3 regions of the Priestia sp. VA7 genome follow, and region 2 is predicted to be linked to each of the others. Evidence: riboswitches for the same ligand, from Rfam matches in the RefSeq annotation. Region 2 holds a riboswitch; each other region holds the start of a gene.

Region 1 (10,790 bases), on a different contig from region 2:
CTTCCCTGCTTTTTGAGGTTCAATCAATTAACGCTCGTGCAATAACATTATTAACGACATTTTCCCGCGTGAAGCTTGACCTGATTCAAAGAGCTCAGCTGTCTCAAAAACAGCCGCACCATAAGGCTCATGTTGAAGATCATCTTCATTTGAAAACATTTGTATATGAGTTTACAAAAAACGTGGATCTTGAATTATTTGAAAATTGGCTACGCCAAATGCCAGATACCATCTATCGTATTAAAGGCTATATGCGCTTTACTCATTCGGATGATACGTATTCGTTTCAATATTCATACGGCATGCCTCTATATATGAAAGAAATGATGAAGCTGCCCACCACTCTTGTCTTTATAGGGGAAAACCTCGACCACACTAAGATGAAACAAGAATTATTTAATCTTGAACAGCAGTCCAATTAAAAATCCCGCCTAGAGCGGGATTTTTTTATTACTTATAAACAGGCATTTTGTACTCTGCGCAAAATTTCATATGCACGATTTCCGGCTAACTCTGTCAACTCTTCAAATTTTTCATCTCTTTTCAAATCAAGTTCAATAATTTCTTTTGCCAGCTCAATAATCTCTTCTTTTTTCAATTGTTGCACAGCCATTTAAAACGCCCTTTCCTTTTAGAATTTATGTATATTCTCACATTTATTTTCTATTCATCATTTTGAAAGCAAGTGATTAACCACAAGGCTTTATCCTGTATGGTTAACCACTTGGGATCGAGTTAATCATTAGTTTATAGGACTCTTTTCCCTATTTCATTATTTATGTCACTTTTTCTCACATAGTAATTCAATAATATAACATATATATGTTAGAATATATTACATGTTATAATTTTTTGTATTTTTTTCCTTTATAATAATAATAACATACTACTACGTACTCAGGGGTGAGGGAGATTGTCTACGAATGAAGCGTCATATCGAGATAAAAAAGTCATGTCTATTGGGATTGTAAAAGAATTAACCGGTTTATCAGAAAGACAAATTCGCTACTACGAGAAAAGAAGCCTGCTCTTTCCGGACCGAACCAATACGGGTATCCGGAAATATTCGTTTTCAGACGTCGAACGATTAATGGATATTGCCGATCGCATAGAAGAAGGAGTTCAAACGAGTGAAATACGCACAGAATTGGCCAAAAAAGATGAAGCGAGAAAAATGAAAGAAGTAAAAAACCAAATGCTTCAAGGTCAGTTGAACGCTCATTTCAAGCGGAAGCTATAAAGTATACATACGGTGACTTTCCCGTCTCCGTTTTTATTTCTTTACGGCAAACAAAAAAGCGCATATCTAAAGATATCCGCTTTTTTGTCCGTTAAGCTGAGCGCCCTTTAAAGAATTTCGGCTGATGAGAACTCATGAACTTCGTTTTAGATAAAATGAACATAACCGATCCGCCCCAAATGAACAAAAAGGCAATCATCTCTACGCTAGAAAACGGTTCATGATACACGAATACCCCTAATAAAAGCGTCATGGTAGGAGCAATGTACTGTAAAAAACCGACCATCGATAGCGGAATAAGAGGGGCCCCCTTAGCGAAATATAGTAGTGGCATAGCTGTAGCAACACCACCTCCAATTAAAAGAGCACTCAGATCAAGCGACTGAAGAGAAAAACTTGAAGATCCTTTCACTAAAAGAAAAATAAAATAAATAACCGCAATAGGTGCAACCATCATCGTTTCAATCGTTAATCCTACTTTTGCTTCTAATTGAATAGTCTTTTTTACAAGTCCGTACAAACCAAAGCTAAACGCTAAGCTTAATGATACCCATGGGATATGCCCGTATGTAACTGTCATAACGATAACACCTATAGCAGCTAATCCAACAGAAGCACCCTGCCAAAAATTAAGCTTCTCTTTTAAAACGACTATACCAAGTAAAATACTAACGAGCGGGTTGATGTAGTAACCTAAACTTGTTTCAATAATATGATTATGATTAACCGCCCAAATGTAAACGAACCAGTTGATGCTGATCAGCACTGAAGCCACAAATAAAATGACCGCTTGTTTCGTATTACGAAATAATAAACCAAGCGTCTTCTTTAAAGCACTCATTTGCTTTGTCACAAGCAAAAGTAAAAGCATAAAAACAAATGACCATATGACACGGTGAGCGAGTATTTCATTCGCATTCACCTCGCCAAGAAGCTTCCAGTAAAGCGGAAAAAGCCCCCACATAACGTAAGCGCTGGCTGTATAAACAATACCTGCCCGCTTAGAATCTTGATTCATTTCTCAACCTCTTTTCTTTATCTCTCTGTCTCTTATCATTATAGATGCATTTACCTCTTTTTTATAGTTTTATTTTGCCTATCGAAATAGCTCATAAAAAAACGATCGCTTTTAGCTCGACCGTTTTTTATACCTTATTTTTTAGGCTGTTTGAATACTTTGGCACTGCGAATATACTCTACATCTTGTACATTTTCTCGCGCGTTAGCGATTCGAGCCGCAGCAAAGAAGTAATCGGATAAACGATTTAAATACTGAAGCACCGCCGCATTAATTTTATACTCACGCTGCACGCCAACAACAAGCCGTTCTGCGCGGCGTGTAATCGTCCGGCAAATGTGAAGCGTTGTCGCTGCAGGTGTGCCTCCAGGTAAAATAAAACGCTCAATGGCCGGCGCTTCTGACATATAGACATCAATGCGCTTTTCAAGTACTGATATCATGTCGTTTGTTACTTTGTACGGATGATCATCTTTTGCAAATGCTAAATCACTTCCACAGTCAAATAGCTCATGTTGAATCGTAATTAGCTCTTCTTTTACATCTTTTAATGTTGTTTCATCCAGCTGATAAATCGCTTGACCTACAAAGCCATTTAGCTCATCAATCGTACCATATGCTTCCACTCGAATATCATCTTTATTTACTCGTCCTCCAATTAAGCTTGTCTGCCCTTTGTCCCCTGTTTTTGTGTAAATGTTCATTGTATTTCCTCCTTCAATCGATTAGCAATTCCGTACCAAATGTGATCTACTTTCCGGGCATGTGCCGCTAAATGCTGATACGCATACCCGCATTCATCTCTCCACTGCCGCTCTGTTGGATCTAAAGGAACAATCCCTTTGCCGACTTCAGTTCCAATCACTATTAACTTTTCCCATACACCGCTGTCTCTCCACTTCTGTATTAACTTTTTAACAACAAGGTGCGGAGACTCCAACTCGCTATGTATTAATTCCTTAACATAGTGCTCAAATCCTTCTAGCACTATGTAACTTTCTTCGAACTCAAGCACTGGTAAAACAGGGTCTTCATACAAATAATGCCATTTTACCGACTCACTGGCATAATGCTGCTTCACCCATTTTCTTTTGCCGGTAAATGCACCGCCGAATACGAAATGCATGCTCTTCTCTCCTTTGCCTGTTTGTATGTACACGCTACTGAAAAACCTTCTCCATAAGAAAAAGAAACATCCCAAAGCGACGCTGTCTGTTTAAAATGGGATGCAAGTAAACGCAGTGGGCCGCCATGCGACACAATAGCAATGTGACGCAATTGCTGACTGGCCGCCAAATCGACCGCTTCTTCCCACGCTGCCCAAACTCGGTTTGAAAAGTTTGAGAAGCTTTCACCATTCGGAGGCGTATGTTCTGTCCAGTGATCAATCCAATTTCTATACGCCCGTATGTTTTTTAAATCTTCATACGTCTTCTCTTCCCAATCTCCAAAATGCAGCTCACGCCAATTTTTATTTTTAACCACCTGAGATTTTGGAAAAACAACTGCACTTGTTTCTAGCGACCTTTTTAAGTCACTGGAAATAACGAGCTGAGGTTCTAGAAAAAGCTCTTTCAATTCATTTTTCCCTTCTATACTTAAAGGCGGATCACTCCACCCTATATATTTTTTCTGTTGATTTTCAAGCGTCATGCCGTGACGAATACATGTGATAACCAAAGAATTATCCATAAAAATGTTTCTCCTCCTTCAATGGTTGCCCCTATAACATCTCCTGTTACGCCACCAAACTGCGAACGATAAAATCGTATCCAGAGCCATAAAAAACCGGCAAAGAAAAGAATAATGAATTTATTGTCCATAAAAATAACGAAAATAGCAACTAAGAATAGGCTCATGATGATAAATCCGTAAATAGACCGTTTGGTGACTCCTTGTTGAAAATAAGCAGCCAGACCCGTATCTTTAGCGGGCTTATCTCTCATCAACGAAAAGGCTGCTCCAATTCTTGGAAGGGTAAAGACAATTAAGCATGCCCAAATTGATAAAGAAGAAAGAGACACTAATTCATAGATCGCACTAAAACGCAGCAGCAGCAGAACCATAAGAGAAAGAATAGCAAAAGACCCAACGTGCGGATCACTTAAAATCTGCAGTTTTTTTTCCTTTGACTGATGAGAAAAATACGCATCGCTTACGTCCATCCAGCCGTCTAAATGAAGGCCACCCGTTAAAACAAGCGGTAAAAGCAAAACTAAAATACTATCAACAATCGTAGTGATAGGTGAAGATTGAAGCAGCTGTAAAAAGCTATAAAACATCAAGCCTAGTAACATACCAATCCAAGGCAGTACAAAAAGTGAGCGTGCCGTTCTTTTTTCAGTCCATTGAACAGTTTTAGCTAGTGGTAAGATCGTAAAAAACTGGAGAGAAATCCGTAGTATGGCTATCCATTCTTTCATATATCTACACATTCCTTTCCTTTTTTAAAACGATAGATTCCCGCTTCTACACAAATAGCCACATCTGCTTTTTCTACAATATACTGATGTAATTTCCCTAATATCTTCATATAGCTATATGTGGGCTCTTCTAATACGCCCGCTTCAAACAGTTCATTAGATACTAGCACAACCGTCTGAGACTGCGCAAACAGCTTATCGAGCGTTTCTGTCATATGACGAAAAACCGCTTGTTTCCCTTCTTTTGTTTGCCACCTTTTTTCTGTTAAAAAAAGCTCATTGGCAAGCCAGTTCGTGACACAATCCAAAAGTATAGCATCATCACTTTGAAGATTTGGCAGAATTTGTTGTAAATCTACAGACTGCTCGATCGTTACCCAAGGCGTGTTCGCTGCTTGGCGTTCTTTTTGATGAAGCTGGATGCGTTTTTGCATTTCCTTATCTGTTTGCCTGCTTGTGGCAATATAAACAGCGCGCTTTGTACAAAAAGTTTGAACCATGTTCTCCGCTGCACTTGATTTTCCGCTTCGAACGCCTCCGCTAATAAAGATGATCATATTTCATCAAGTCCTTGTTTGATTACGTTAAGTAAATAGTCATTTTCTTCTTTCGTTTTCACAGCCAAACGGATATAGCGTCCATTTAAAAATGGAAAGTTTTCAGTATGACGAGCTACCACGCCATGGCTTGCTAAATAGACAAGCCATTCGCGCGTTTTAATAGAAGACGGAACGCTGCAAAGATAATAGTTTGTTTGAGAAGGAGAAACCAAAAGCCCCCATTCCTTTAGTTCACTCAAGGTCCGTTCCCGTTCTTGTTTAATATAATGTACGGTTTCTTTTACAAAATCTTTTTCATTCACACATATCATGCCTATTTGCTGCGACAATCCATTTACACTCCAAGGAGGCTGCTTTTTAGCCATCTTGCTAATGATTTTTTCATTTGCCAAAATATAGCCAAGACGAACCCCGGCAATATTAAACATCTTTGTCATGGAACGCACAACAATGATATGCTCATAATCCAGAATAAGAGAATCAAATGAAGGCTGATGTTCGACAAAATCAATAAATGCCTCATCAATCATTAAGTATGTACCATGATGAGCAGCAGCTTTTACTACTTTCATCCATTCCTCATGACTATACATAACGCCCGTTGGATTATTTGGATGACAAATCCACAGTACTTTTATGTCCGGAAGAATACTCATAATCAACTCTATATCCCAGCTCCAGCCATTTTCTTCAGCTAAAGGAACGTATGTCACTTCACATCCATAAGCTTTACTTGCCTGTTCATATTCAACGAAAGTCGGCTGTACAATCCCTGCTTTCTCTCCTGAAAATAACGAAGCAATAAGGAAAAACGCTTCAGCGGCGCCATTTGTAGGCAGCACTTGAGCAGCTGAAACATGATGATGAGCTGCAAGTTTATTTTTCAGCTCCGTTACTTGAGGGTCAGGATAACTAAACGCTGCACCCTTGAATTCGTTCCACTTTTCGTGAAGCACAAGGGGAGCCCCTAAAGGATTTGTATTCACGCTAAAGTCTTTTATATGCGACAAATTCTCAGCCCCTATTGCTTTTAAAAAGACATTAGGATTAGCTCCATGTGTAGGTAATAGCACTAATAACTCCTCCTAACAAAAGATATAATAACCACGTAGCATAGACCGTCCTTTTCATAATGAAAACAGCTTGTTCAATATGACCGGCTTGCAGAGGAATGAGCGGTTCACCCATTTTTGCACGATTAGATTCTATGCCTTTATATGTATTAAGCCCGCCGAGTTGAATACCTAACAGAGCAGCCACTGCGCTTTCCCCGTATCCGCTATTTGGGCTGGGATGCTTCTTAGCATCACGCTTAATCAAACTCGTTACATGCCCAAGAGAATACTGGCTTTTTGCTACATTAACAGCCGTCATCACCACTGCAGTTAACCGACTTGGAATATAGTTTAATACGTCATCGGTTTTTGCACTAAAGTAGCCGAACAGAAAGTAGCGGTCATTTTTGTACCCAACCATCGAATCACATGTGTTAATAGCTCGGTAAAAAAAGGCTAGGGCTCCTCCTCCTATAAATGCATAAAAAAGCGGAGCTGTAATACCATCACTTGTATTTTCAGCCACGGTCTCTACCGTCGCTCTGGCAATTTCTCCTTCTGACAAACGATCTGTATCTCGTCCCACAATCATACTTACTTCATATCTAGCTTTCTCCATATCTCCTAGCTGAAGCGGCTTTTGTACCTTATAGGCAGCTTCGCTTAAAGAACGAGTGGATATAGTAGTCGCAATCATTACGCCCTCTACTAAAACACCTGCTATAAAATGAACTCCGTACAAAGCATGGAGGAACAAAAAGGGAACAACTCCTGCGAGCACAGCCATACTTATCACAAGAAGCAATCCTTTAAATCGTCTTCCTGCACCTTTATTTAATCTAGAATCTATCCAATAAATCCATTTGCCAAACCAGCGAACGGGATGCGGCCAATTTTCGGGATCGCCTATAATTCGGTCAATTAGTAAAGCAATCGTCATGGCCGTCATGTGTGCAATTATCGCTTGTGTAATACTCATTTCTTCACCTCTTTCCCTTAAGTCCCTGCTCTAAGCTTATTTTCACCAGCTTGGCTACCGCTTGCCCTAAAGCGGTCATAGAGCCTGCATATTCATATAATGGTCCTTGCTGAGACGCTGCAACTGAGATGCTGTCCGTAGATGTCCCCGTAGCAATCGTCTTTGTAGCCGGATCTATGACACCCAGCTGTGACAGCGTTTTTGTTTTAGCTTCTGTGGCCGCAATAAAAAGCTGTAAAAACGCTGCATCCGTAAGCGTACCTTCCACGAAAAAAAACATATTAATTGTACCGGGAGAAGAATAGAACGGGACAGCTTCGTCAGCTGTAATATCTACTGCGTTTCCTACTCCAGCCGTTATCACGGAAGCTACTCTTACTCCGTAGCCTTCATAACAGTAAATCGCTCTTTCTTTTAACCAAACGGCTGTCATTAACCCTACGATTTGCTCATGGCGCACATTTTCTTTCATCAAATATTGCTCATACTCCAAAGAAGGAGTATCTGAATAATAGTCTTTGTGAACAAATCGATTGTAAAAGGTGTCCGTTTCCGTAATGCCTGTTCCTAAAACCCCTGAGCTGTATGTTTTATAAGAAGTCTCGGTTTTCATGATTAAAAGCTCAGGCCTTTCTTCAATTTTAAGATGTGAAAAGGGACCAATCCCCTTTTCAATTCGAACTGGAATATGGTCCCTCTTCTTATTTATTGTACACCCCAGGGTATACTGCTTTTGCTAAGTCCTCTAAGCCATCTACAATACGAGGTCCTAAGCGGTTGATTTTGTTTTGATCAACCTTCTCGATGTTACCCTCTTTTACAGCAGTCATGCTGCTCCAAGCGGGACGCTTCATAATCTCATTTTTATCTGCATCATACGTTGCGATAATAACGTCAGGGTTTAACTTAACAACTTGCTCTTCAGAAAACTTAACCCAACCCTTTTCACTAGCCGCTACGTTATCAGCACCGATCATAGTAAGCATTTCGTTCATGAACGTACCTTTTCCTGTTGTATAAATCTCAGGAGCTCCTGAGACCTCTATCCATACTTTTTTACGATCTTCTTTTGAAATCGTTTTTGCTTTTTTCTCAATTGAAGCTACTTTTTCTTTCATGTCTTTAATTGTTTGATTAGCTTCTTTTGTTTTACCTGTTAATTTACCGATTTGCGTAATAGAATCATAAACCGTGTCAAACGTTGTTGAATCTTTTACAACAAATACCGGAATACCCGCACTTTCAATTTGTTTAAATACTTCATCCGAAACGCCCATACTTGAAGCATGTGCTAGCACTAAATCAGGATTTAAAGCAATAACTTTTTCCGCATTAACGTTCATATCTCCTACCTGCGCTTTTTTCTTTACGCTTTTAGGATAATCATCGTTGCTTGTAACACCGACTAATTCTTTTTCAAGGCCAAGGGCATATACAATTTCCGTATTACTTGGCATTAAGGAAACAATTTTCTTAGGCTGTTTTTCCAACGTAATTTCTTTATCACGCGCGTCTTTTACCTTCACTGGAAATGCAGCTTGTGACGTTTGTGCCGTATCTTGCTTCGTTTTTTTATCACTGTTGCTTTGGCTGCCTGCACCGCATGCAGCAAGTACGATGACTAACAGTGCAATAATGGAATACGAAAGCCATTTTTTCATCTAAATACTCCCCCTATATATTGTTCATTGTGAATACGAAACCTCCACGTTAAAGAAAAAGCAAATGATCATGCAAAAAGCAGCGCTATCCCGTTTTTCCGCTTTGACTATGTATACTGCTCGCCGGCAGCTTCAAAATAAAAAAGCTTTACTTTCAATTGAAAGCAAAGCAGGTAACGTCAAGATAAGCAGGAAAAGAATCCGTTCACTATACTTGATATGTATGTTCATTACCCTGCTTCACCCTTCCTCGAAGGTTTCACAGCTAACAATAAGGCAGGTCTCCTGACTTACGCACAAAGCGCTTACAGTGGCGGGACCGCGCTGGTTTTTCACCAGACTTCCCTTTTCACTCAATCTTTAAATTGAGACCTTATTGCTTTACGATTATTCACTTGTCCTAGTATACCCCACTCATGGAAAAATGGAAATAGCCATTCTCACAAAAAAAGCTGCAAGAATGCTCTCGCAGCTTAAGGAATTAAAGAGTTGCTAAAAATTCACGGACCGCTTCAGGTGTTTTAGCATTTGCACTGTGCAAGTGTGCAATTTTTTCACCGTTTTTATATACAAGAAGAGAAGGAATACCCATTACATTGTTTTCAGCAGAAAGTTCTTCAAACTCATCCTTGTCAATTTTAAACCATGCTTTATCTGTATTTTCATCAACGATTTCATCAATGAACATATCCAAACGTTTGCAATCAGGACACCACGTTGTCGTAAAAATCCCAACGCTTAGTGTTTCGTTCTTAATTTGTTCGCGAAATTGTTTTTCTTCCGTAAATTGTTTCATTGTGTTACCTCCAGCATCTATTCGTTCCTTCTCACTATTCTATGGTAAGAAGTCTGACTTCATTATAAACGATTTTTTTATCGTTGTGCTAATGTTTCAGCTTATTTAGACCCTAACGGTTTTAGACGTAAAAAAATGCTAGCTTAAAAAAGCTAACATTTCGAAATCGCAGAATGTTGTGTCTATTATTAGCTAAACCATTTAGGCGGCATGTTTCGGTTCCAATAAATTTTCCCTAAATCATAATGCTTCTGAAAATTATCTGCAGCCGCATGATAGTGAAAATTAAACCAGTATCCATCTTTTGGAGGATTTTCACGCCGTACATGAAATCGTATTAAGTCCTGACCGGTTTCCCGGTCATATACATGGAAAATCTTTTCACCGTAGCCAGCAGCAGGATGCTCGCTTATCTCGAGATTCTGAATTGACTGTTCACGTTCAGTGCCAATGTCGGTCAGCACTTCTTCAATTTTAGGTAACACTGCTTGACGAAATTCATCTTCAATGACAGGTCCAATTTTTGTTCCGAATTTTTCCACTGACTGTTTTTCAGCTGATTCCATTGCATACGTAACAAATGATGAAACGTCTTCATATTTTGGTTCTTCATATGGCAAATGAATATCTTCTATAACAGCTGTGACAGGAGTTGTTTCTCTTACATACCCTGCTTTATGTTGCTTGTCCGCTTTTGCATCATCAACGTATAAATATTCTGGTGGAGTGACAAGCCCAAATGTAAATACTGTAATAAATACAACTAGCATTCTTTTTATCCATCTAGGCATTCGTATCTTTCCTTTCTCATCTTTTCCCATATGGTCTTTTCATATCGTAAAATTCATTGTCATAACTCACTAGGTATTGTAACATACTTATTAATTTTTTACCTATATTTGCTTATTCATTTATGCTGTCTACGGGCATTCGACGACTTTTTAGTTAGCACCTTCCTTCTTCTGTTTGAGGTTGTCACACCGAGCGGAAACCTATACAAGATATTCCTTTTTTGCTGGATGCTTAAACACAAAAGTATTTTTATGTTCAAAAATATA
Region 2 (10,790 bases):
TAGGTATTTGCTGTTTCTGGCTTGTTTGTATCTCTATTTCATTTCTACTGATTGCGTTTATTTCGCATCATTTTTCTTTTTATATATTTTTAGAGTGCCTGCTATTCACCGTTTGTATCATTTCATTTGTTTTAATGCTTTCAGCTTTAATGCCAAGCCCAACTCATACTATGTTTTTATCAATTATTTTATCGTTTGTTCTACCGGTACTGAGCGTGTGGAGCATATTTTCATCAAAAGCGTACATTGCATGGTTTAAGTATGTGACACCCTACTACTATTTAAAGCTGGAGAAAGGGTATCTAACAGTTCTTCTTATTTTTGCAGCACTTTGTTTATGTACGGCACTTTGGAGTTTTAAAAGGAGAGAAGTATAATATGTATGCTATTGAAACAAGTAAGTTAACTAAAAAATATGGATCTAAAACAGTTGTTAACGGTATTAATTTACAGGTATCACAAGGGGAAATTTACGGATTTTTAGGAAGAAACGGAGCAGGAAAGTCTACATTTATTAATATGCTTACCGGCGTTTCATTTCCTTCAGCAGGAGAATTTACGCTGCTGGGACAGAGTGATATTGATTTAGAGCTTCAGAAGAAAATAGGTGTGCTTCCTGACTATGCTAACTTTTATGATGAGATGACAGCGCTCAATCATTTGCGCTATTTTTTAAAGGTAAACGGCCATCGTTTTTCGAAAGAATACTGTAGTAATGTACTGAAGAAAGTAGGACTAGAAGGACATGAGCATCAGAAAGTTGGAAAGTTTTCATTTGGAATGAAAAAGAAGTTAGGAATTGCTCAAGCAATTGTAGCAGACCCAGATCTTATCTTTTTAGATGAACCAACTTCTGGAGTAGATGTTGAATCTGCTCTCCACATTCATGAACTAATAAGAGAACTCCAAAATCAAGGCAAGACAATTTTTATGACGTCTCATAATTTAAATGAAGTTGAGAAGATTTGTACACGTGTAGCGATTATGAAAAATGGGGTCATTTTAATAGAAGGTACAATGGAAGAGCTGCGCTTTCAATATCAAGCGAAAAAAACGGTGATGATCAAACATGATCCTTATCCAAACAGTCACAAAGAATACATTCAACAGTTTTTCCGTACGTTGAGTCCCGAAGTTGAATACCATCACATGTACACAAAAGTGATGCTTCAAAAAGAAAGAAATATTCCTCTTATTATTCGCGAATTGATTCAATGCGGTATCGACATTTATCAAGTTCACGTCGAAGAACCTTCTTTAGAAGAGATCTTTTTGCAAAAAAATATTGTGGATCACTCACAGGTGAGTTAATAGGCGAAAGGCGTTGATTTACTACTGAGCTTGAGTACATTATTTATAAATACCAGTTAGGAAGCTTCTGACAAAAACATGTTCATTTTCTCAAGAAACTGATAAGATAGCTAATGACATTTAAAAATAAGAAAGGATTTCGATTATGTTATCAGCTATTAATTCAGTAGATTATACCATCTTCCACGCGGTGAATCAGTATGCCTCACACGTAAAGCCTCTAGATTCGCTGATGGTATTCTTTGCAGATTATGCCCAGTATGTACTTATCGTTTTACTCGGCTTGTTTTTACTTATTAATAAAAACGGCAGCCGTGTTGTAGCATTTCAAGCTTTATGTGCTTGTGCCACAGGAGTCATTATCAATAAAGTGATTAGTTTATTTGCTTATCGAGATCGTCCGTTTATCTCTCACCACGTGAATCAGCTCATTGATCACGCCGCGAATTCTTCATTTCCAAGCGATCATGCTACATCTGCATTAGTTATCACTTTTACCATTTGGCTGCATTTCAAACGCTCAGGACGCATGTGGGTTGTAATAGGTGCACTTATTGCATTTTCACGCGTATGGGTTGGCGTTCACTATCCATTCGATGTGTTAACAGGAGCTATTTTAGGATGCGTGCTGGCGCTGTTTATTCATTATGTTATTTTTAATACGAAACTGATGAGGGCTATTACCAACTTGTCTATTTTTCGGAAATCTGCTTATGACGAACAGTCTCAATATTATTAAGAAAAAGTCGCAAATACGCGGCTTTTTTTATTGGGAAATTTTTAATGTATTTAATACTTGTTTTTTAAAATTAAATTGTGTACAATTAAATTACAGAAACGATAAATAAAAAACTTTTAATAAAATTAATGGAAAAGAGGAGCGGTTTATACATGAAAGCTTTATATGAAACAACAGTCGTTAACACAGGTGGAAGAACAGGAGAAGTTCACTCTTTAGATAACATCTTTAACTTAGATGTTGCAACACCTCCAGCGCTTGGTGGAGAAGCAACAACAGCAACAAACCCAGAACAGCTGTTTGCAGCTGGATACAGTGCTTGTTTCAACAGCGCGTTAGAATTTATGTTGAAAAAACATAACGTAGAAATCAAAAGAAGTGAAGTAAAAGCTACTGTTCAGCTGCTTCCCGATAAAGCTGATCAAGGAGTGAAAATTGGAGTAGCGCTTGAAGCTCATATCGAAGGTTTAGATTTAGAAACAGCGAAAAAATATGTAGACCTAGCTCACTCATACTGCCCGTATTCAAAAGCAATCAGCGGTAACGTAGACGTAACGGTAGAAGTAGTTTAATTGCTTTAAAAAGCCCTGCTAAGCATGTAAAGTTTAGCAGGGCTTTTCTATTTGAATTTTCTCTATTCATTTGTAAGCGGTACTAGTATAATGAAGAAGAAAATGAATTATTCGCACAGTTTAGGTGCTCTTACATAGCGTAAGAGGTAACAGGGAATCGAGTGCAAATCTCGAGCGGTCCAGCCACTGTAAGCAGGGAGTTTTCTATCTTATCGTCACTCAAAACGGGGAAGGCGGTAGAAAATGATGATCTCAAGCCAGGAGACCTACCTATTCTGTACACTTGACTCTTCTAGGAAAGAGGCGGTGTATCAAGGTACGCAGTGAGCAATTGCTGTTTATTTTCATATGCCGACACATCCTCAATTTCTATAGAATTGAGGCTTTTTTACGTTTTATTTTTAAAAAAAGGAGTGTAGGAAATGGAAGGTTTATCAGTTTTTTTACTTGTCTTTTTATTAGGAATCAGGCACGGATTGGATGCAGATCACTTAGCTTTTATTGATGGCCAGACTCGATATAATTGGCGAATGGGCAGCCGTTTTGCCCCGTGGGTCGGAACGCTGTTTTCACTAGGTCACGGAGGAATGGTGGCCGTCACGGCCGGGATGCTGGGCGTGGTGATGAAGAATTTTACGTTTCCATCGTATTTCGATCATTTTGCATCTTGGGTATCCATTATCTCTCTCTTTCTAATCGGGACATTAAACACATATCATTTGCTTCGAACCAAAAATAAAGAGGAAGAGTTTCAGCTGAGCGGGTTAAAAGGGAAGTTTATTCCGAAAATCGCAAAAGGAACAACGAATCCTTTTTTAATTATTCTTGTAGGAGCATTGTTCGCTTTAGCAGCCGAAACGGTCAGTCAAACGGCCGTGTGGTCTCTAGCTGTAGGGAACGCAGGCAAGTATACGCCGCTTTTGTTGGGGCTAGTGTTTATGTTTGGTATGATGCTAACAGATACAATCGATTCATTGATTGTACATAAAATGGTGAATGAATCGAGTAAATTTGGACAATCTGCTTCTCGCTTGATGGGCTGGGTTATTGTTGTCCTCGCTTATGGTGTGTCGTTCTATTTAGCATTCACTTTCTTTAACCCATGGGCCGAAGTAAACTTTGAAATGGTTGGCGTTATTCTGTTTGTTTTTTTAGTGTCTATGTTTGTTTTTGTGAGTGTGAAGTCAAAAGGGAAAAATATTAAAATAAATGTCAATTAGTCAAACGAAAGCTTTAATCTGTTGAAGATTGAAGCTTTTTTGTATGAATTTGTTGAAGTTTATGGCTATTTTCGGTCGGTTATGAATAAGTTAAAGTATTATCTGTATTTAAAGGATGGAAAATTGTCTGAAAACCATTATAATTAAGGATAATTTAAGATCGTTATGTGAAACGTAGAACATAGTTATACGTACGATAAATAAAAGCATTTAATGCAAGCAGCAGGGGTTGTTTGGAGGAGGAATTGATTTGAGTCAGGTAATGGTAGAACAAAGTGTATTTAGTTATTTAAAAGAACACGAACAAGAGATGCTTGAAGATTTAGTCGGATTTGTGAAAAAAGAATCACCGTCCTACAGCAAAGAGTTAGTAGATCAGTGTGGAATGTATTTAACGCAGCTATTTCAAAAGCGTTTAGGGGTAGGGTACGAAATCATAGAAGAAAAAGAAGTAGGAAACCATTTGAAATTTACGATTGGAGAAGGAGAAAAGCAGCTTTTAATTATCGGTCACTTTGACACGGTATGGGAAAAGGGAAGGCTGAGTCTAAGAACAGAGGGAAACAAGCTGTACGGTCCGGGAATTTTAGACATGAAAGGCGGCATTGTCCAATCTATATGGGCGATTAAAGCGATTCAAGAGCTTGGCTTATCGCTCGATAAAAAAATTGTGTTTTTCTGCAATTCGGATGAAGAGATTGGGTCAATTTCTTCTAAAAAATACATTGAAGAAGAAGCACAAAGAAGTGAAGCAGTGCTAGTAGCGGAACCGGCGGTGGCGGGTTCAGGTGCGTTAAAAACGTCGCGCAAAGGAGCGGGGATTTTCACCGTAAAAGTATGGGGACGAGCAGCACACGCGGGTAATCACCACAAAGAAGGAATCAATGCGATTGAAGAGCTGGCGCGCCAAGTGATTTTTCTGCAGAGCTTAACTGATTATGAAAAAGGTACAACGGTAAACGTTGGGACGTTTACGGGAGGCAGCGGTACAAATGTAGTGCCGGAATATGCAGAAGCGCACGTGGATTTACGTGTTTCTACAGAAGAAGAAGCAAAACGCATGACGGATATTATTTTGAATTTAACACCCATTTTAAAAGGGATTAAGCTCGAAGTAACGGGAGGTATGAATCGTCCTCCGATGGTCAAGTCTAAACAAACGGAAGAGCTATTTGAATGCGCTCAGTCAATCGCGGCGAAACTGGGTATGAAATTGGAAGAAGCAGCTGTGGGCGGGGGAAGTGATGGCAATTTTACAGCGGCCATTGGCGTTCCCACGTTGGATGGATTAGGAGCATGCGGAAAAGGAATACATGCGGAATATGAACATATTCAAATTGATACGTTGTCCGAGCGTTCTTCTTTATTTGCGAATTTGCTGCTGCAAATATAAAAAAAGCCCGCCTCAAACGGCGGGGACTAATCTCAAAGCTTATATTGGGAGAGTATAAGCTTTCTTTTTTTATTTACTGCTTTCTTCTTGAAGAGAAAAGGCAGTTTCTTTCTTTTTGAATACCACTGCATCAAGAGCAAGGAACTGGCTTCCTGCAAGAAATAAGTGAGCAGACATGGCAATTAAGGCAATATCAAACTCAAACCCGCCAACAAATCCGCTTTTAAGCTTGGCTGTAAAAATGGCGCCAAGCATAACTGCCACAAATAAAGCAGATACGACTCTTGTTGCTAGGCCAAGAATAATAAGAATCCCACCTACGAGTTCAATGGTTGCAACAATATATGCCATGAAACCAGGGATTCCTAAGCTATCGAAGAACCCTACTGTATTTTCAATCCCGCCTTGCCATTTTTGAAAGCCGTGTACTAAAAATGTAAAACCTAATACTAAACGAATAATAAGTGAACCAATTTCGACGTTTTTATTCAATTTACTTCCTCCTTTAAGTGTATTTGAAAAACACTACATTATGTAGTGTAAAAGCCCGAAAAAAGAAATGTAGCAATTAAATCAGAAAGTCTTTCTTATTTGGATAATTTTACAACATTACAAACATCACACTACAAATTGTAGTGTGATGTTTGTCCTCAGTCAAGTGAAAATATAAAATTAGACCATTTGGCATACGAAAATTTTCTGAAGAGCACTTGAAAAATCCTTTAATTATGTACAATTTAGTCCCTTATTTTCAATCTTATTCTCCAACATGCTATACTGATGGCGGAGGTGTTACGATGCGTTTAGAAAATAAAAGAGTTATTGCGCTTGTTAGTGCAGACTTTGAAGATCTAGAACTATGGTATCCAGTGATGCGTCTTCGAGAAGAAGGAGCAGAAGTACATTTAGTTGGAGAAAAAGCAAACGAAACGTACATGGGGAAATACGGTGTTCCAGCCGTATCGGACTACGCGTTTAAAGATGTTGATCCAGCTGAATATGACGCTATTTTAGTACCTGGGGGCTGGGCGCCGGATAAACTGCGCCGCTATCCTGAAGTAATTGAAATGGTTCGTCATATGGATGAACAGCAAAAGCCAATCGGCCAAATCTGCCATGCAGGATGGGTATTAATTTCTGCAAAAATCTTAGATGGCCGAAACGTAACAAGTACGCCAGGAATCAAAGATGATATGGAAAATGCGGGAGCTATTTGGCATGATGAAGCAGTCGTAATCGACGGCCACATTATTTCAAGCCGCCGTCCGCCAGACCTTCCTCCTTATGCAAAAGCATTTGCTGATGTACTAGCAGAGCAATAAGAAAAAAGCCGAAACCACATTGGTTTTGGCTTTTTTATAAGATCCGCTAAAAAAAGAAATGATAAAGTAAATAAAAAAGTATCATTAAAAAAGCGAGCAGATGCATCTGCTCGCTTTTGTTCGTGTTTCTTATCAGTAACTTGCTTTTGCAAGTGTAAAAACAAAATGATTACTTTCTTTATAAAATCCATGATTACGGTTTTTGTATGTTTCGTTGTTGTTAGGGCACAATTAGCATTGATTGTGCTTGCATGGATTTCATCCATTGCCGCGGTTTGTTTTTCCACATGATCGATTAACCTAAACGACGCAAGCCCTACCTCTCTTGCATCCTTACGGCTCCGAAGCCGATCCAGTGTGAATAAGTTTTGTTCAAAGACATGTGTCGAATGCCAGTATTTTTACCTTGCATTGTACGATACATCCTTTCAAGTTACTTTCACTATGTCCAGCTCTTAAAGAAAAGCCAGAAATCTAAATATAACACTTCAGTTGATCTATGTCAAATAGAAAGTGTGATTTTTTCACGTGAAACAATTGCAGCTAAAACATGGTTAAATAAAGGGATATCTTTTTTATATGGAAGAGTTTTTTGATACGATAAGTTAGAGGAATCCTAGAGGAGGATGAAAAATGAATAAAAATGAACAGTTTCGAAATGATGTATTGAGAAGTGTAGAATCATTAACATATGAACAATTAAATCAACAGCCAGCATCTAATACATGGAGCGTTATGCAAGTATTAGAACATTTATATTTGATGGAGCGCATGATTGTTTCACGTGTAAAGGATCAGTTAGAAAACGGTGTGGATCAGCCGACTGAAGATAAGCCGTTTCATTTAGCGGTAGACCGTTCGCGAAAAGTAGATGCACCGGCTCAAGTTACGCCTTCTAATGAAAAGCAGACATTAGAAGAAATGAAGAGTAAGCTGGCAGAATCAAGAGCAGCTTTAATAGAGCTAGAAGAAACAGCAAGTGAAGACAAGCTAAAGCAAAAATCATTTCCACACCCTGTGTTTGGGTTAATGGATTTAAAGCAGTGGATTGATTTTATTGGCTATCATGAAAAGCGTCATCAAGAACAAATAGAAGAAATCAAAACAGCAATTGGTGCATAAAAAAACAGGCAGTCCGCCTGTTTTTTTATTTTTGGACCAAAATAGGATAGTCCGACATCATCCAAATACCAACACTATATGTTTGGGGATTATGATTCCCTACGGTAGAGCCTGTTTGAATCGTAAACGAGAGTTGCAGAGGATCTTGATCGTAATAAATAGTTTGCTTGGTGGAAGGGGAATAAAGGCGCTTCGGAGGGATTTTAGGAACCGTATCCGTCGTGTTAACAAAACAGCGGCTATTTGAAACAAGATTTGTGTATGTTTGAACGAATTGAGGATCACCTACTCGAGGAGCTCCGTAGTTATACATTGTAACTTCCGGAAAAGATGCGTTTGTGGCGACATCTAAGGCATGAAGAGCAGCGAGTGCACCACCTAGGCTATGCCCCGTTATATAAAGTGGCTTGGGGGTAAGGGACTGATACGTTTCAAAAATTTCATCGCGGCATGATTCGTAAACGGCTAAAAAACCTTCATGGACGAGACCGGCTTGTTGATTGTATGGATAAGGGCGCTGCCTAATGCGAGCATCAGCAATCCAGTCTGCCTCAGATTGAGTTCCTCGAAAGGCAATTACGATAGAGTCATCAGATTCTAAAATAAAACCAAACCATTCTTGCACCCCTACGGCAGAAGCTTTAAACGATTTAATAAGCCGGTAGCCTTCAGGTACATCAAATGTGCCTCCCTGTGCGTATTGCTTATAAGCTAAGACGCACGCATAAAGAAGGTCTAGAGCTAAAGGACGATAAAATAAAGGCTCTATTCTCATCATTGTTTTTCACACCTTCTAATAGAAAATAACTCCTATAGCCTATGTGTTCCTGAGAAGAAAGGTGCAGATACCTCTCTTTTGAAAGCGATAATGACGGAATGTAAACGGTTTATCGTTGGATGTTTTTGAGGATTTTACAAGTTTTTTTGTATATTTTAACTAAAAATTAGTTTTAATTTAGAGTTTTATTGTTAAAATTTATAATTTAACTTATAATTTAAAATAGTCTGAATGTAAAATAAGGGGGTTATCGTTTGGAGCAATTTGTAACGAGTTTGAATAATGTGCTATGGAGCACGCCTGTTATTTATGGGTGTCTTGCGATTGGCCTGTTTTTCTCAATTTTAACGAGATTTTTGCAGGTGAGACACTTAAAAGACATGATTATGCTGATGTTTCAAGGTAAAAGTTCAGAAGCAGGAGTTTCTTCCTTCCAAGCCCTGTCTCTAGCGCTGTCGGGACGAGTCGGAACAGGAAACATTGCTGGAGTTGCAACAGCTATCGCGTTTGGAGGTCCAGGGGCTGTATTTTGGATGTGGGCTGTTGCTTTTATTGGTGCTTCTAGCGCATTCATCGAATCAACACTTGCTCAAATTTATAAAGTTAAACAAGATGGCCAATATCGAGGTGGTCCAGCGTACTACATTGAAAAAGGAACAGGTATGAAATGGTATGGCATTTTATTTGCTATTGCAGCACTTGTTGCGATGAGTATCTTAATGCCGGGTGTTCAGTCTAACTCCATCGCGCTTGGAATCGACAACGCATTTGGTGTTAGTCCAACGGTTACAGCAGTAGGATTAGTTATTATTCTTGCTTTTATTATCTTTGGAGGCGTTAAGCGTATTGCAGGAGTGGCCCAATTCGTTGTACCTTTTATGGCACTTGGGTATATTATTTTAGCTCTTATTATTATTGCCATGAACATTTCCGAGTTGCCGGGAGTTATCGCTCTTATTTTTAAAAGTGCTTTTGCATTAGATTCTGCTTTTGGAGGAATCGTTGGTTTAGCTGTTTCTTGGGGAGTTAAGCGCGGCATTTATTCAAACGAAGCAGGACAAGGGACAGGTGCACACGCAGCAGCTGCAGCAGAAGTTTCACATCCGGCGAAACAAGGCCTTGTACAAGCTTTTTCGGTTTATATTGACACACTGTTCGTTTGTTCAGCAACAGCGTTTATGATTTTATTCACAGGCATGTACAACACGGAAGGACCAGGCGGTTCATTTATTATTTCAAATTTACCAGGTGTAGAAGCAGGGCCTGGATTTACACAAGCTGCTATTGAAACAGTGTTGCCGGGATTTGGAGCTGGCTTCGTGGCAGTTGCTCTATTCTTCTTCGCGTTTACAACGATTATGGCTTATTATTACATTGCTGAAACAAATATTGCTTACCTAACTCGCGGAAAGAACGGAAAGTGGGCTATGTTTGCATTAAAGCTTGTCCTTCTAGGAGCTACGTTCTACGGGTCAGTTAAACAAGCATCACTAGCTTGGGCGTTAGGAGATGTCGGACTTGGTATCATGGTATGGCTAAATTTAATTGCTATCTTAATTTTAGCTAAGCCTGCGTTAGTTGCATTAAAAGACTATGAAGCTCAGAAAAAACAAGGGGTAGACCCTGTGTTTGATCCCGTTAAACTAGGAATTAAAAATGCAGACTACTGGGAGAAAGAATATAAGAAAGATGAGTCACAAGTTTCGTAAACAAGAAAATCCTCACATATGTGAGGATTTTTTTATGAAGAAAGCGAGACAGATGAGTTATTTAAGTTATATCGATCCTTCAAACAATGAATACGGTGTAGTTCTTCAAGCAGATGGTGAATTGCAAGCAGTTCGTAAAGCATTGTTGTTTCTGTTGAAAAAGGGTGATCCCCTCTGTTTTCTTCCTGCTTATGTGCCCAAAACCTTTGTTTTAAAGTCAAAACAAGCGTTTGATGATGCAAAGAGCTTTTATATTGTTCATTTTGTAAGACGTTATGAAAGGAAATGAATGTATCCCATATTACTTGATGTCTTGCACTTTGCAGCTGATGAGCAGGCAAGTAAATTAAATTACCAATATAGTAGACAAGCTGCCTCATAAGAGAAAGTTTCTTATATTCATAGTGGAATTTTCTCATAGCTGTACGAGTGAAATGATGAAACTTCCATTCTTTTCGCTGGTATTCACAAAGAGTCTCAATTTTTTCAATTTCAGCGGAAAGCTGCTGAAATTGAAGCTTTGTTTGTTTATGACAAGCATGTACTTGGGAAAGTTCGCTTCCTCTTTGCTGTAGAACGCTGCTCATTTGTTTTGAGAGATTTTGAATTTTCCTCGTAATAATC
Region 3 (10,790 bases), on a different contig from region 2:
ATTCCTCTTCCTACGATAAAACAAATAACGTCATATTTCAACACATACGGACTTAATATTCTATAAGTATTAAAAAGATAGGGCGCATTTACTATTTAAAGAGTTTTCAAAAAATTACATTGACTTACTATAGTGTTCTACATATAATCAGAATATAACATCTTATGTAAGGAGATATAACATGGTTATAGTGGATGAACTTTATCATAATGTGGTCATTACATTGCCTCAATTAAAATTAATTGAATTTATAATGAAGTTAAAAGAAGCTAAAGCACAAGAAATAGAAGATATAAAAGCGAAAATTAGTAAATACGAAGAGAAGAAACGTGCTGAAGAAGCTTGGTATCAATCACTATCGCCGTTTCGTAAATTTTTTACCGGGCGTCCTTTAAGTCAGCATCAAGCGGTCGAGTATATGGTATACGTAAAGGAACGCTTTAAAAAAATTGATCACCTTAAAGCACAAATGCGAGAACTTCATGAAGTTCTTGAAATAATAAAAGCGGAAAATGAAGAAACAAGTGAAATTACACTTTCGCCTGCTATTGTACAAGAAATAAAACGATTAAAAAGCAGTGGAGGCGTTGGGATATGAGTGTTAATGAACTAAGTTTAGGGATAAATACAACGTGGGTCGTGTTAACAGCGGCGATGATTTTGTTAATGGAAGGCGGCTTTGCCTTGCTAGAGGCAGGTTTTGTCCGCTACAAAAATAGTGTGAATATTATTATGAAAGTATTCGCTGATATTACAATAGGAACGCTTTGTTTCTATTTAATTGGTTTTGGATTAATGTACGGAGATGATTTAGGCGGAGTTGTCGGTAAAAGCGGTTTTGCGCTATCAGGTAATTTATCGCACCTTGACTTTCCAATTGGGCTTGAAACGTTTTGGTTGTTTCAATGTGCATTTGTTATTGCGGTCATTTCTATCGTTTCTGGAGCAGTGGCAGAACGAATTAATTTCCGTGCATACCTTTTATATGCGATTTTGATGACTACATTTATCTATCCTATAGCCGGCCACTGGATCTGGGGAGGCGGATGGATTAGTAAGTTAGGGATGCTTGATTTTGCCGGTTCGGCAGTTATCCATGCTCTTGGTGGTTTTTCAGCTTTAGCAGCTGCAATAATGATTGGACCGAGAAAAGGGAAGTTCACGAAAAATGGAATTAGTTCTGTTTCTCTTCCCAGCAATTTGCCGCTTGCATCAGTGGGTGCTTTTTTATTATGGTTTGGATGGTTCGGGTTTAACGCAGGAAGTACGCTAAGTGCCACTGACGTTAGAATTGGTCACATTGCTATTGTCACAATGTTATCAGCAGCAGCAGGCGGAGCAGCTACTTTATTTTATACTTTATTTCGCTACAACCGTTCAGATGCACCTTCTGTAATAAATGGATCGCTTGCTGGACTGGTTGGCATTACGGCCGGGTGCGCTTTTGTTAACACACCATCTGCTATTTTTATTGGAGCTGTATCTGGCTTATTAATGATGGCAGCTACAAACTGGCTCGAAGCACGTCAAATCGACGATCCTGTAGGAGCTTTTCCTGTACACGCTGCTTCGGGAATATGGGGCACGTTGGCTGTAGGTTTGTTTTCTACAGACGGCGGTGTGTTTACAGGAGGAGGCTGGACGTTACTTGGAGTTCAACTTCTTGGGTTAATCGCTCTATGCGCTTGGGGATTTATTACGACGTGGATAGGGTTAAAGGTTATTTCCTTGGTGGTTCCGCTTCGATCTACGGAAGAAGAAGAAGAAGTGGGCTTAGATATCAGCTACCACGGTATCATGGCAGCTCATCAAGCTCCTGAATTTATTGAATATGAAAATTACTATGCGGAAGTAAAAGAAAAAGCCTCAGATTCGTAATAAAAGGCCGCGCTTTATAACAAAAGGGCGGCCTTTTTATGTAAAAAAAATAGATTTAAAATACTTGGTTTAAATAATTGAAAAGTCAGAATATTTGTGTTATATTATAAAAAAGCCAAGGAGTTGATTTCTTATGAAAAAGAATTTACTTAATTCACCGCAAAAATCCAACGGAAAGGTGCTTGATGCATTATTCGCTGAGATGATTTTAGACAAGGCGATTGCAGAATTTCGTAAAGCACAGCTAAAAGAAGAAATCGACCGCACGCTATTGATGAAAAATAAAGAAGAGTTTTTAAAACTCTCATCAGAACTTAAACAAATTTCTTAATTACTTACTATACTTCACACACCATCTATTTTTAGGTGGTGTGTTTTATTTTTGAGACCTACTAAAAGGGATTAATTAGTAATAATTATGAATATATTCCTATTTAAAACTTTATTTACATTAATTGTATTGACCTCTTTTGTGGATTTTTTTAACATAAATAAGAATTAAAGAGGAGGGGTTTGGCTGAGACATCTATTATTAGTAGATAGCTTGATTGCGGGTATTGTTTGCATTGTGTTAGGAATTTTATTTAGAGCTCATAAAACAAGCAAATTTTTGTATGGCATAGGGATTGTGTTTGGTCTTATTTTTGTCATCGGGACGGTCACTCATTCTCCATCTAATACAGAAACTTCATCAGTTACAGCTGAGAAAGTAGAAGCAAATCAAAAAGACAGTAAAGACATATCAGAACTTAAAGCTCTCGTTACTAAGGGAATGACAGATAAGGAATTTCAAAAAGAAAAAGAGAAAGCCGCTTTTCAACAGTCAGACTTAATTGCGTTAGGTAACGGAGAAGTCGGATATGTGATAAAAGCTGAAGACGGTTACGTTGTAGCTGATACGAATGGCAAAACCATTTCAAGCGTTGAAACGTTTAAAACGGCTGATGAAGTAGAACAGTATGAATTAAATGAAGTTAAAAAAGTACATAAAGATGTAAGGACAGTTGATGCTCATTATACGGCTTCAGATTTAGAAAGCTTAGAAGATTTCGATCAAAAAATTAATGAAGTGCTGAAGCGCGTTAATCTTACAAAAAAGGAGTTTAATGAACTAAAATTAAAGGATGCTAAAACATTAACTTCTCATGAAATAGAAGTAATGAAGGCTATACGTGACTCTGTTTCACCCCTTACAAAAGATACGCTGCTGCAAAAAACGATCCCTGCTAAAGATATTGAAAAGTATGTAGATGGATCTTATACGGCAGTGGGAGGATATGTAGCTAAAGCTGAAGATGTTCATGATATTGCTTCGTACAAAGATTTTGTTGAAAGCTTACGTTTAGATTACACCGATGGTTCAGGTAAAAGGCCGTTTCCTGAAGAAGGATCGACGTACGGTGTAATCAAATTCAAATCGCAAGCGGTAAGCCATGTTGATATTCCCTACGGAACTGTGTTCGGAGGAAAAACAATAGACGGACCTCCATGTACGCTTAATGGGTTTACAGGATCTCGAAACGGGGAAACCGTTCCAGAGTTCAAATTTGATAACTATTATCCACCAGCAAACGGAGCGGAACTATACCAAGTGGTAAATGGGGAAGAAGTACTTTTAGCTACCTATGTGGCAGAAGAAAAACGATTTGTGCCAGCGGTTGCTAATCCACTGTAAAGGACTGGTTTTTTGTGATTCGAAAAGGTTTGTATGCAGCATATAATGAACGGGATTACGAATGTTATGAAACGGAAAACGGGTGTGTAAAGCTGATTAGCTATGATAAAGGCGATGTAGCAAATGGATTCATTTCATACAATGACACGACTTTTACAAAAGAAGTTCCTCGTGATGCTGTTGAAGAAGTGTTTTTTGTAGCTCCGTATGCTACTTATCAAAACGAAACGTTTGGTGTGTCAGATGCTTCTGATCGTCGAGTGCTTTTGACCACATCTGAAAAAGAAAAAGCTGATAAATATCATTTTCAACGAACGGATAAATATCTATACGAAAAACATGTGTTAAAAGAAGAAGTGAAGTTAATGGAGAAAAAAACTCCTTACTCATAAGACGCCATAATAAAAAGAGGATGCACTCGCATCCTCTTTTTTATTTAATCAATTTTCTTGAAGTGTTTCTGTTCGTATTATCATTTGTACGAAGGAAGGTAATGCCAAGACCGATTAATCCTCCTACAATAGCAGGAACTACCCAGCCGAGACCCACTCCATACATAGGTAGGATCGATGTAAACAGATCGTTTACTGCCGCAATTTTGAATCCAGCAGCATTTAAGCCATCAAATAAACTAACGATAAACGTGAACAGAAGGCTTACTTGGTAAACTTCAGAACGTCCTTTAAATAAAGGATGTAAGAATGTTAAAGCAATTAACACAATAGCTAACGGATAAATAGCTGTTAAGACCGGAACCGAAATAGCGATTAATTCCGTTAAACCAAAGTTTGCTACAACAGCGCTGAATGCTGATAAAATGACAGCAATCAACTTATAAGAAACCCTTGGAAACAGCTTATGGAAGAAAGATGAACAAGATGTTACAAGGCCTACACTTGTCGTTAAACAAGCAACGGTAATCATCAGACCTAAAAGAATTCCTCCATAAGAGCCAAAGTAGTAATTTGATACTTCAGCCAAAACCGTACCTCCGTTATCAAGACGTCCAAGCTCTGATACGCTTGAAGCACCCATATAGGACAATGCACTATAAATAAGAGCTAAAATAACGGCAGCGATAGCCGTAGCTTTTGCACAAATTGTGATGATTTGTCGGTTAGTTTTTGCTCCTTTTTCTTTAATTGCATTAATAATAATAATTCCAAAAACAAATGATGCTAGTGTATCCATTGTTAAGTAGCCTTCTTGGAAGCCTTTAAAAAATGAGTGTGTTGTATAAGCTTCGCTTGGTGCTTCAAATTTTCCAATTGGGTTCACAACAGCTACAACTACCAATATTCCAATAAACGTTAATTTAATAGGTGTTAAAACTTTTCCTACTAAATCGACAATTTTCGCAGGATTTAGCGAAAAAAAGCAGGTAATAGTAAAGAAAATTACCGTGAAAATAATAAGGGGAAGATGCCCTGGATTTTCTGATAAAAAAGGCTTAACGCCAATTTCGAACGAAACGCTTCCCGTTCTTGGCATCGCAAAAAGCGGTCCGATTGCCAAGTATAAAATCGTAGTAAAGATAATACCGAAAGCTGGGTGTACGCGACTAGCTAAAGACTGCAAATCCTCTTTTCCGGAAAAACCAAATGCGAGAACGCCTAGAAGAGGCAGACCTACACCCGTTACTAAAAATCCAGCGTTTGCTGACCAAATATTGCTTCCAGCAGACTGACCTAACATTGCAGGGAAGATTAAATTACCTGCACCGAAGAATAGGGCAAAAAGCATAAAGCCAATAACCACTATAAATGAAAAAGGAACTTTGTTTGACACGTTAAAACCTCCAAAATTATAAATGCTTTTTATTATCGTGTTGAATAATTAAAATTTTCAGAATTTTATATTCGAATAATAAAAATAAACATGTATCGTATTATACTAACCTAAAATGCATATTTCAATATAAAATTTTATTTTTTTAATTTATTCGCTGAAATAGCAAAAATAGAAAAATACTTAGCAAAAAAATCTCAATATACAACAATTATTTGATATGATAAAACAGAACCGTGGCTTTTAAAAATTCGCATGTGCGGCCTTACACCCTTTTAGTAAAGAATTGTTTACATAAGGTGCTGTAAGGATGTATATTTATACACGGTTCGCGGAACCGCATATGCTCGATGGATGAAAGTCAACTGTGCGAAAGGAGCAAGAAAGTGAAAAGGTTAGGTCTAGCAACTCAGATTCTAATTGGACTGATTTTAGGCGTAGCTGTAGGTGCAATTTTTTATGGAAGCGATACAGCCATTTCTATTTTACAGCCGGTTGGAGACATATTTATTCATTTAATTAAGATGATTGTCGTACCGATTGTGATTTCAGCATTAATCGTAGCGGTCGCAGGAGTAGGCGATATCAAAAAATTAGGTAAGCTTGGCGGAAAAACAATTCTTTATTTTGAAATTGTTACAACCATTGCTATTGTAGTGGGGATTATTGCCGCGAACTTATTCCACCCTGGTGCAGGGGTTGATATGGGACATATTGAAAAAAGCGATATTTCTCAATATGAGGCAACGGCAAAAACGTCTGAAAGTACAGGGATTGCTCAAGAGCTTCTTCATATTGTTCCGACAAACGTCTTTCAATCCGTAGCAGAAGGCGATCTTTTACCAATCATTTTATTTTCCGTACTGTTTGGTGTAGGCGTAGCTTCGATTGGAGAGAGAGGAAAACCTGTTTTAGCCTTTTTTGAAGGCGTCTTGGATGCAATGTTTTGGGTAACTAATTTGGTGATGAAATTTGCTCCAGTAGGTGTATTTGCACTTATTGGTGTTAATATTATAAAGTTTGGTGTCGGATCACTTATTCCATTAGGAAAATTAGTGTTCGCCGTTTACTTCACCATGATTTTCTTTGTGCTTGTGGTTCTTGGAATTATTGCTAAAATGGCTGGAACAAGCATGTTTACGCTGATAAAAGTGTTAAAAGACGAGCTGCTTCTTGCTTTTACAACGGCAAGTTCAGAAGCCGTTTTACCATCTCTTATCAAAAAGATGGAAGACTTCGGTTGTTCTAAATCGGTTACATCGTTTGTTATTCCAACAGGCTACACGTTTAACTTAGATGGTTCAACCATTTATCAGGCCCTGGCATCGCTATTTATTGCTCAAATGTACGGCATCGACCTTTCCATTATGGATCAAATTCAGCTCCTTCTTGTGCTAATGTTAACTTCAAAAGGAATGGCTGGTGTACCAGGGGCATCGTTTGTAGTTGTACTTGCTACACTTGAATCTATGGGCTTCCCTCTTGAAGGCATGGCATTTATTGCAGGAATTGACCGCATTCTTGATATGATGCGTACCACAGTTAACGTAGTAGGAAATGCTTTAGCTGCAATTGTGATGTCGAAGTCTGAAGGCGAATTTGATAAGCAAAAATCATTAAATTATACAAATGAATTAAAGAAATCAAACATAGCTTAAAACAAACAAGCCGGGCAGCTGCCCGGCTTGTTTTGTTTGGAGCTGCCTGTTATCTTTTTTGAAACATATGGTAAAATAAAAGAAATGAGAGACAAAGGAAGTGTCATAATGACGGAAACTGTTCAGTTAATTAAAAAGCTTGTTTCGATTCCCAGTCCTTCTGGAAATACAGAAAAGGTAATTTCATTTGTCGAAGACTATGTAAAAGAGCTAAATATTCAAACGTATCGCAATCGAAAAGGAGGCTTAGTCGCTACTATTCCCGGTAAAGATACAGATCACCACCGGATGCTGACGGCTCATGTCGATACATTAGGTGCTATGGTAAAAGAAATCAAACCGAGTGGACGTCTGAAAATCGACTTGATTGGAGGGTTTCGTTACAATTCTATTGAAGGAGAATATTGTGAAATTGAAACTTCATCAGGAGAAGTATTTACAGGAACCATCCTTATGCATCAAACATCTGTTCATGTGTATAAAGATGCAGGGAAAGCTGAGCGAAATCAAGAAAATATAGAAATTCGATTGGATGAAAAAGTACATAGCGCAGAAGATGTTCGCAGCCTTGGAATTGAAGTCGGCGACTTTGTTTCGTTTGATCCTCGTGTAGAAATAACAAAAAGCGGTTTTATTAAATCTCGTCATCTCGATGATAAAGCAAGCGTAGCTTTATTGCTTCAGCTCATGAAAACAATTCAAGAAGAACAGATCGAACTGCCATACACTACGCATTTTCTCATTTCAAATAACGAAGAAATTGGATACGGAGGAAATTCGAACATTACACCTCAAACAGTAGAATACTTAGCGGTTGATATGGGTGCTATGGGAGATGGACAATCTACCGATGAATACACCGTGTCTATTTGTGTAAAAGATTCAAGCGGCCCATATCATTACGGTTTGAGAAAGCATTTGGTGGAGCTAGCTAAGCAGCATGATATTCAGTACAAATTAGATATTTATCCGTTTTACGGGTCAGATGCTTCTGCTGCTATTCGTGCTGGACATGATATCGTACACGGCTTAATTGGTCCAGGAATTGATTCTTCTCATGCGTTTGAGAGAACGCATCAAGATTCATTAAACCATACGTATAAGCTTCTTTATCACTATGTGCAGTCGAACATGGTTCTGTTTTAAGAAAGGAATATTTAATTAGTGTATTTTTATGCAAAATAAAGAGAAGTACGGGATTGTGATGTCTGTACTTTCCTTTCCTAAAAAAGAAGCCGGCTGTCCGGCTTCTTTTTTTTAAATAAATACTATATATTTTTTACTGGTGAAGCAACAGTTGGTTAAAAAGCACCTTTTTAAAGAGGTATAATATTGCTTAAACCTTTTGTACATTTTGTTCATTTACAGAAGTTAAAATGTTTTTAAATTTTTAAAAGTTTCTTGTGACAAGTTTTGTAGAATGGGTTTTCAAAAGGAAATGGTTTCGGCATAATGTGGATATAACGATCACTACAATAATCGGAGGCGAATCTTTTCATGTGGGTACTGACGGTATATGCTGGAAAAGAAATGAAAATGTTTGAATTTGAAACTGAAAAGCAGGCGAGAGAAGCTTTTGCCAAAACAAATGGCTGTAAAGTTCTTTCAGAAGTGGTGTATTATAACGATCCTCATTTAACATTAGTAGCTATATAATGAAAAAACAAGAGCTGACTTTATGCTCTTGTTTTTTTATAGATGCTTGTATCTTTCGAAAAGAATAGAGTTGAAATAAAAAAAAATGTACGCTATGATATGGTAGTTACTTCTATTATTCTGATAGTTTAAAAGGTTCATATATATCAAACAGCAACAACAAAGATGCCAAGAAGGCTTAATAGGGAAACTGGTGAAAGACCAGTACTGCCCCCGCAACTGTAAGTGTGGACGAACGAGTATAACCACTGTGGAAAAATCACGGGAAGGTTCTCAAGTAGAATGATACACAAGTCAGGAGACCTGTCTTTATTGTGAAGTTTCTATTTCTCCGGGGAGCGGGAAGGGAAACGTTGGCTTAAAGTGGCATTCGTGTACACTCTTATTCTGACGTTTTACCCGCTCGCATATTAGCGAAGCGGGTTTTTCTCATGTCGTAAAACTACATATCGTGCAAAAAAGGTGCGCAATGTTTACATTGTGTTAAATGGGAAGTCTGGTGTGAAGCCAGCGCGGTACCCGCCACTGTGAAGATGAGCTGATTGCATATGCCACTGTATTCGGGAAGGCGCAGTCAAGTGATGAATCGAAGTCAGGAAACCAGCCTTTCTTTAATGCGAAGCTTACCCTACGGGATATAGGTGGAAGTGCAAAAACTTAGTTTGAATTTTTCTGCGCCTCTATCATTGATAGAGGCGCTTTTTTTAGTAAAGGAGCGAATGAGTGTGACGACGTGGAACTTAAACGGAACAAAACATCACGTATTGATTTGTAATGGAAGCAGCTGTATGAGAAAAGGTGGAGAAGAAGCCACCCAAGCTATTCGAAATAAAGTGACGGAACTGGAGTTGGATGAAACGGTTCATACAACGCGTACACGCTGTAACGGACGATGTAAAGATGCTCCTGTAGCTATTGTGTATCCTTCAGGAGATTGGTACAAGCAGGTCACTGAAACCGTGGCTCACCGGATTGTCGAAGAACATTTAGCAGGAGGCTGCAGTATAAAGGAATCGATTATTTATGAATATGATCAAAATGGTTTCGTTTCTCCGGAAAACAGTGACTCCATAGAAGGAATTGATAAAGTAAAAAGTAACGCATAAAGGAGGAGCTAGCATGAAAGGTAAACTGTTAGTTATCGGATTTGGGCCGGGAAGCTTTGAACATATTACACAGCGAGCAAGAGAAGCCATTCAAGAAAGTGATATGATCATCGGTTACAAAACCTATGTGGAATTAATTCAAGGACTGTTAACGAATCAGCAAATTATTAGTACGGGAATGACCGAAGAAGTAAGCCGTGCACAAGAAGCTGTAAAGCAAGCTGAAGCAGGAAAAACCGTGGCTGTCATTTCAAGCGGAGATGCAGGAGTATATGGAATGGCAGGCCTTGTGTATGAAGTGTTGATTGAAAAAGGTTGGAAAAAAGAAACGGGCGTAGAGCTGGAAGTAATTCCTGGCATTTCGGCTATTAATTCATGCGCATCCCTCCTTGGAGCGCCCGTGATGCATGATGCTTGTACAATTAGTTTAAGTGACCACCTTACGCCATGGGAACTAATCGAAAAAAGAATCGAAGCAGCTGCACAAGCAGATTTTGTAGTGGCTTTTTACAATCCAAAAAGCGGAAGACGAACAAGACAAATTGTTGAAGCACAGAGGATTCTATTAAAGTACCGTTCTCCTGATACGCCTGTTGGTCTTGTGAAAAGCGCTTATCGTGACCGTGAAGAAGTCGTAATGACCAACTTAAAAGACATGTTAAATCATGAAATTGGCATGCTGACTACCGTTGTTGTCGGGAATTCATCTACGTTTTTTTACGACGATTTAATGATTACACCGCGCGGATATCAGCGGAAATATACCCTTAACCAAACGGAGCAGCCGCTAAGACCGCATCAGCGACTTCGAAAAGAAGCGGAACCGTGGGCTCTCGATCAAGAAGAGACTGTAAAGCAAACAGCTTCAGCTATTGAAGCAGTTCAGACCACACCAGAAGAAACAGCAACTTCACGAGTTCTTGCAGAAGAAGCGCTTCAAGCAATTTTAGGTGAACCTACTTCTGCGGTCGTACATCAGCCAATACAGTCCATTTTCGAAGTGGCGGTTAGTCCAGGACTTGCAAATAA

Evidence for each region. Region 2 has a riboswitch for cobalamin ahead of AC0C45_RS24345 (HoxN/HupN/NixA family nickel/cobalt transporter). Riboswitches for the same ligand answer to the same signal wherever they lie in the genome.
Region 1: another riboswitch for cobalamin. It lies ahead of AC0C45_RS19310 (ABC transporter substrate-binding protein); the one in region 2 lies ahead of AC0C45_RS24345 (HoxN/HupN/NixA family nickel/cobalt transporter).
Region 3: another riboswitch for cobalamin. It lies ahead of AC0C45_RS17090 ((2Fe-2S) ferredoxin domain-containing protein); the one in region 2 lies ahead of AC0C45_RS24345 (HoxN/HupN/NixA family nickel/cobalt transporter).

Annotation. Positions count from the first base shown of each region.
Region 1 is NZ_JBVQPN010000004.1:292,136-302,925, reverse strand. It holds gene AC0C45_RS19370 (CobW family GTP-binding protein) at 1-422, shown strand, start outside; gene AC0C45_RS19365 (hypothetical protein) at 455-613, opposite strand; gene AC0C45_RS19360 (MerR family transcriptional regulator) at 914-1,240, shown strand; gene rarD (EamA family transporter RarD) at 1,332-2,258, opposite strand; gene AC0C45_RS19350 (cob(I)yrinic acid a,c-diamide adenosyltransferase) at 2,393-2,962, opposite strand; gene AC0C45_RS19345 (bifunctional adenosylcobinamide kinase/adenosylcobinamide-phosphate guanylyltransferase) at 2,959-3,384, opposite strand; gene AC0C45_RS19340 (histidine phosphatase family protein) at 3,336-3,950, opposite strand; gene cobS (adenosylcobinamide-GDP ribazoletransferase) at 3,908-4,681, opposite strand; gene AC0C45_RS19330 (bifunctional adenosylcobinamide kinase/adenosylcobinamide-phosphate guanylyltransferase) at 4,678-5,238, opposite strand; gene cobD (threonine-phosphate decarboxylase CobD) at 5,235-6,314, opposite strand; gene cbiB (adenosylcobinamide-phosphate synthase CbiB) at 6,289-7,275, opposite strand; gene AC0C45_RS19315 (adenosylcobinamide amidohydrolase) at 7,280-7,888, opposite strand; gene AC0C45_RS19310 (ABC transporter substrate-binding protein) at 7,977-8,936, opposite strand; cobalamin riboswitch at 9,195-9,327, opposite strand; gene AC0C45_RS19305 (thioredoxin family protein) at 9,418-9,732, opposite strand; gene AC0C45_RS19300 (YpjP family protein) at 9,921-10,523, opposite strand.
Region 2 is NZ_JBVQPN010000006.1:85,692-96,481, forward strand. It holds gene AC0C45_RS24325 (ABC transporter permease) at 1-377, shown strand, start outside; gene AC0C45_RS24330 (ABC transporter ATP-binding protein) at 379-1,311, shown strand; gene AC0C45_RS24335 (undecaprenyl-diphosphatase) at 1,457-2,050, shown strand; gene AC0C45_RS24340 (organic hydroperoxide resistance protein) at 2,203-2,622, shown strand; cobalamin riboswitch at 2,728-2,910, shown strand; gene AC0C45_RS24345 (HoxN/HupN/NixA family nickel/cobalt transporter) at 3,045-3,842, shown strand; gene AC0C45_RS24350 (M20 family metallopeptidase) at 4,072-5,235, shown strand; gene AC0C45_RS24355 (DoxX family protein) at 5,305-5,727, opposite strand; gene AC0C45_RS24360 (type 1 glutamine amidotransferase domain-containing protein) at 6,033-6,557, shown strand; gene AC0C45_RS24365 (hypothetical protein) at 6,518-6,844, opposite strand; gene AC0C45_RS24370 (DinB family protein) at 7,191-7,679, shown strand; gene AC0C45_RS24375 (lipase family protein) at 7,705-8,457, opposite strand; gene AC0C45_RS24380 (alanine/glycine:cation symporter family protein) at 8,712-10,166, shown strand; gene AC0C45_RS24385 (aromatic acid exporter family protein) at 10,199-10,790, opposite strand, start outside.
Region 3 is NZ_JBVQPN010000003.1:828,479-839,268, forward strand. It holds gene AC0C45_RS17045 (hypothetical protein) at 182-598, shown strand; gene AC0C45_RS17050 (ammonium transporter) at 595-1,878, shown strand; gene AC0C45_RS17055 (IDEAL domain-containing protein) at 2,012-2,209, shown strand; gene AC0C45_RS17060 (hypothetical protein) at 2,423-3,553, shown strand; gene AC0C45_RS17065 (hypothetical protein) at 3,568-3,945, shown strand; gene brnQ (branched-chain amino acid transport system II carrier protein) at 3,986-5,341, opposite strand; gene AC0C45_RS17075 (cation:dicarboxylate symporter family transporter) at 5,728-6,999, shown strand; gene AC0C45_RS17080 (M42 family metallopeptidase) at 7,108-8,145, shown strand; gene AC0C45_RS17085 (hypothetical protein) at 8,497-8,655, shown strand; cobalamin riboswitch at 8,802-8,980, shown strand; cobalamin riboswitch at 9,099-9,278, shown strand; gene AC0C45_RS17090 ((2Fe-2S) ferredoxin domain-containing protein) at 9,381-9,761, shown strand; gene cobJ (precorrin-3B C(17)-methyltransferase) at 9,775-10,790, shown strand, end outside.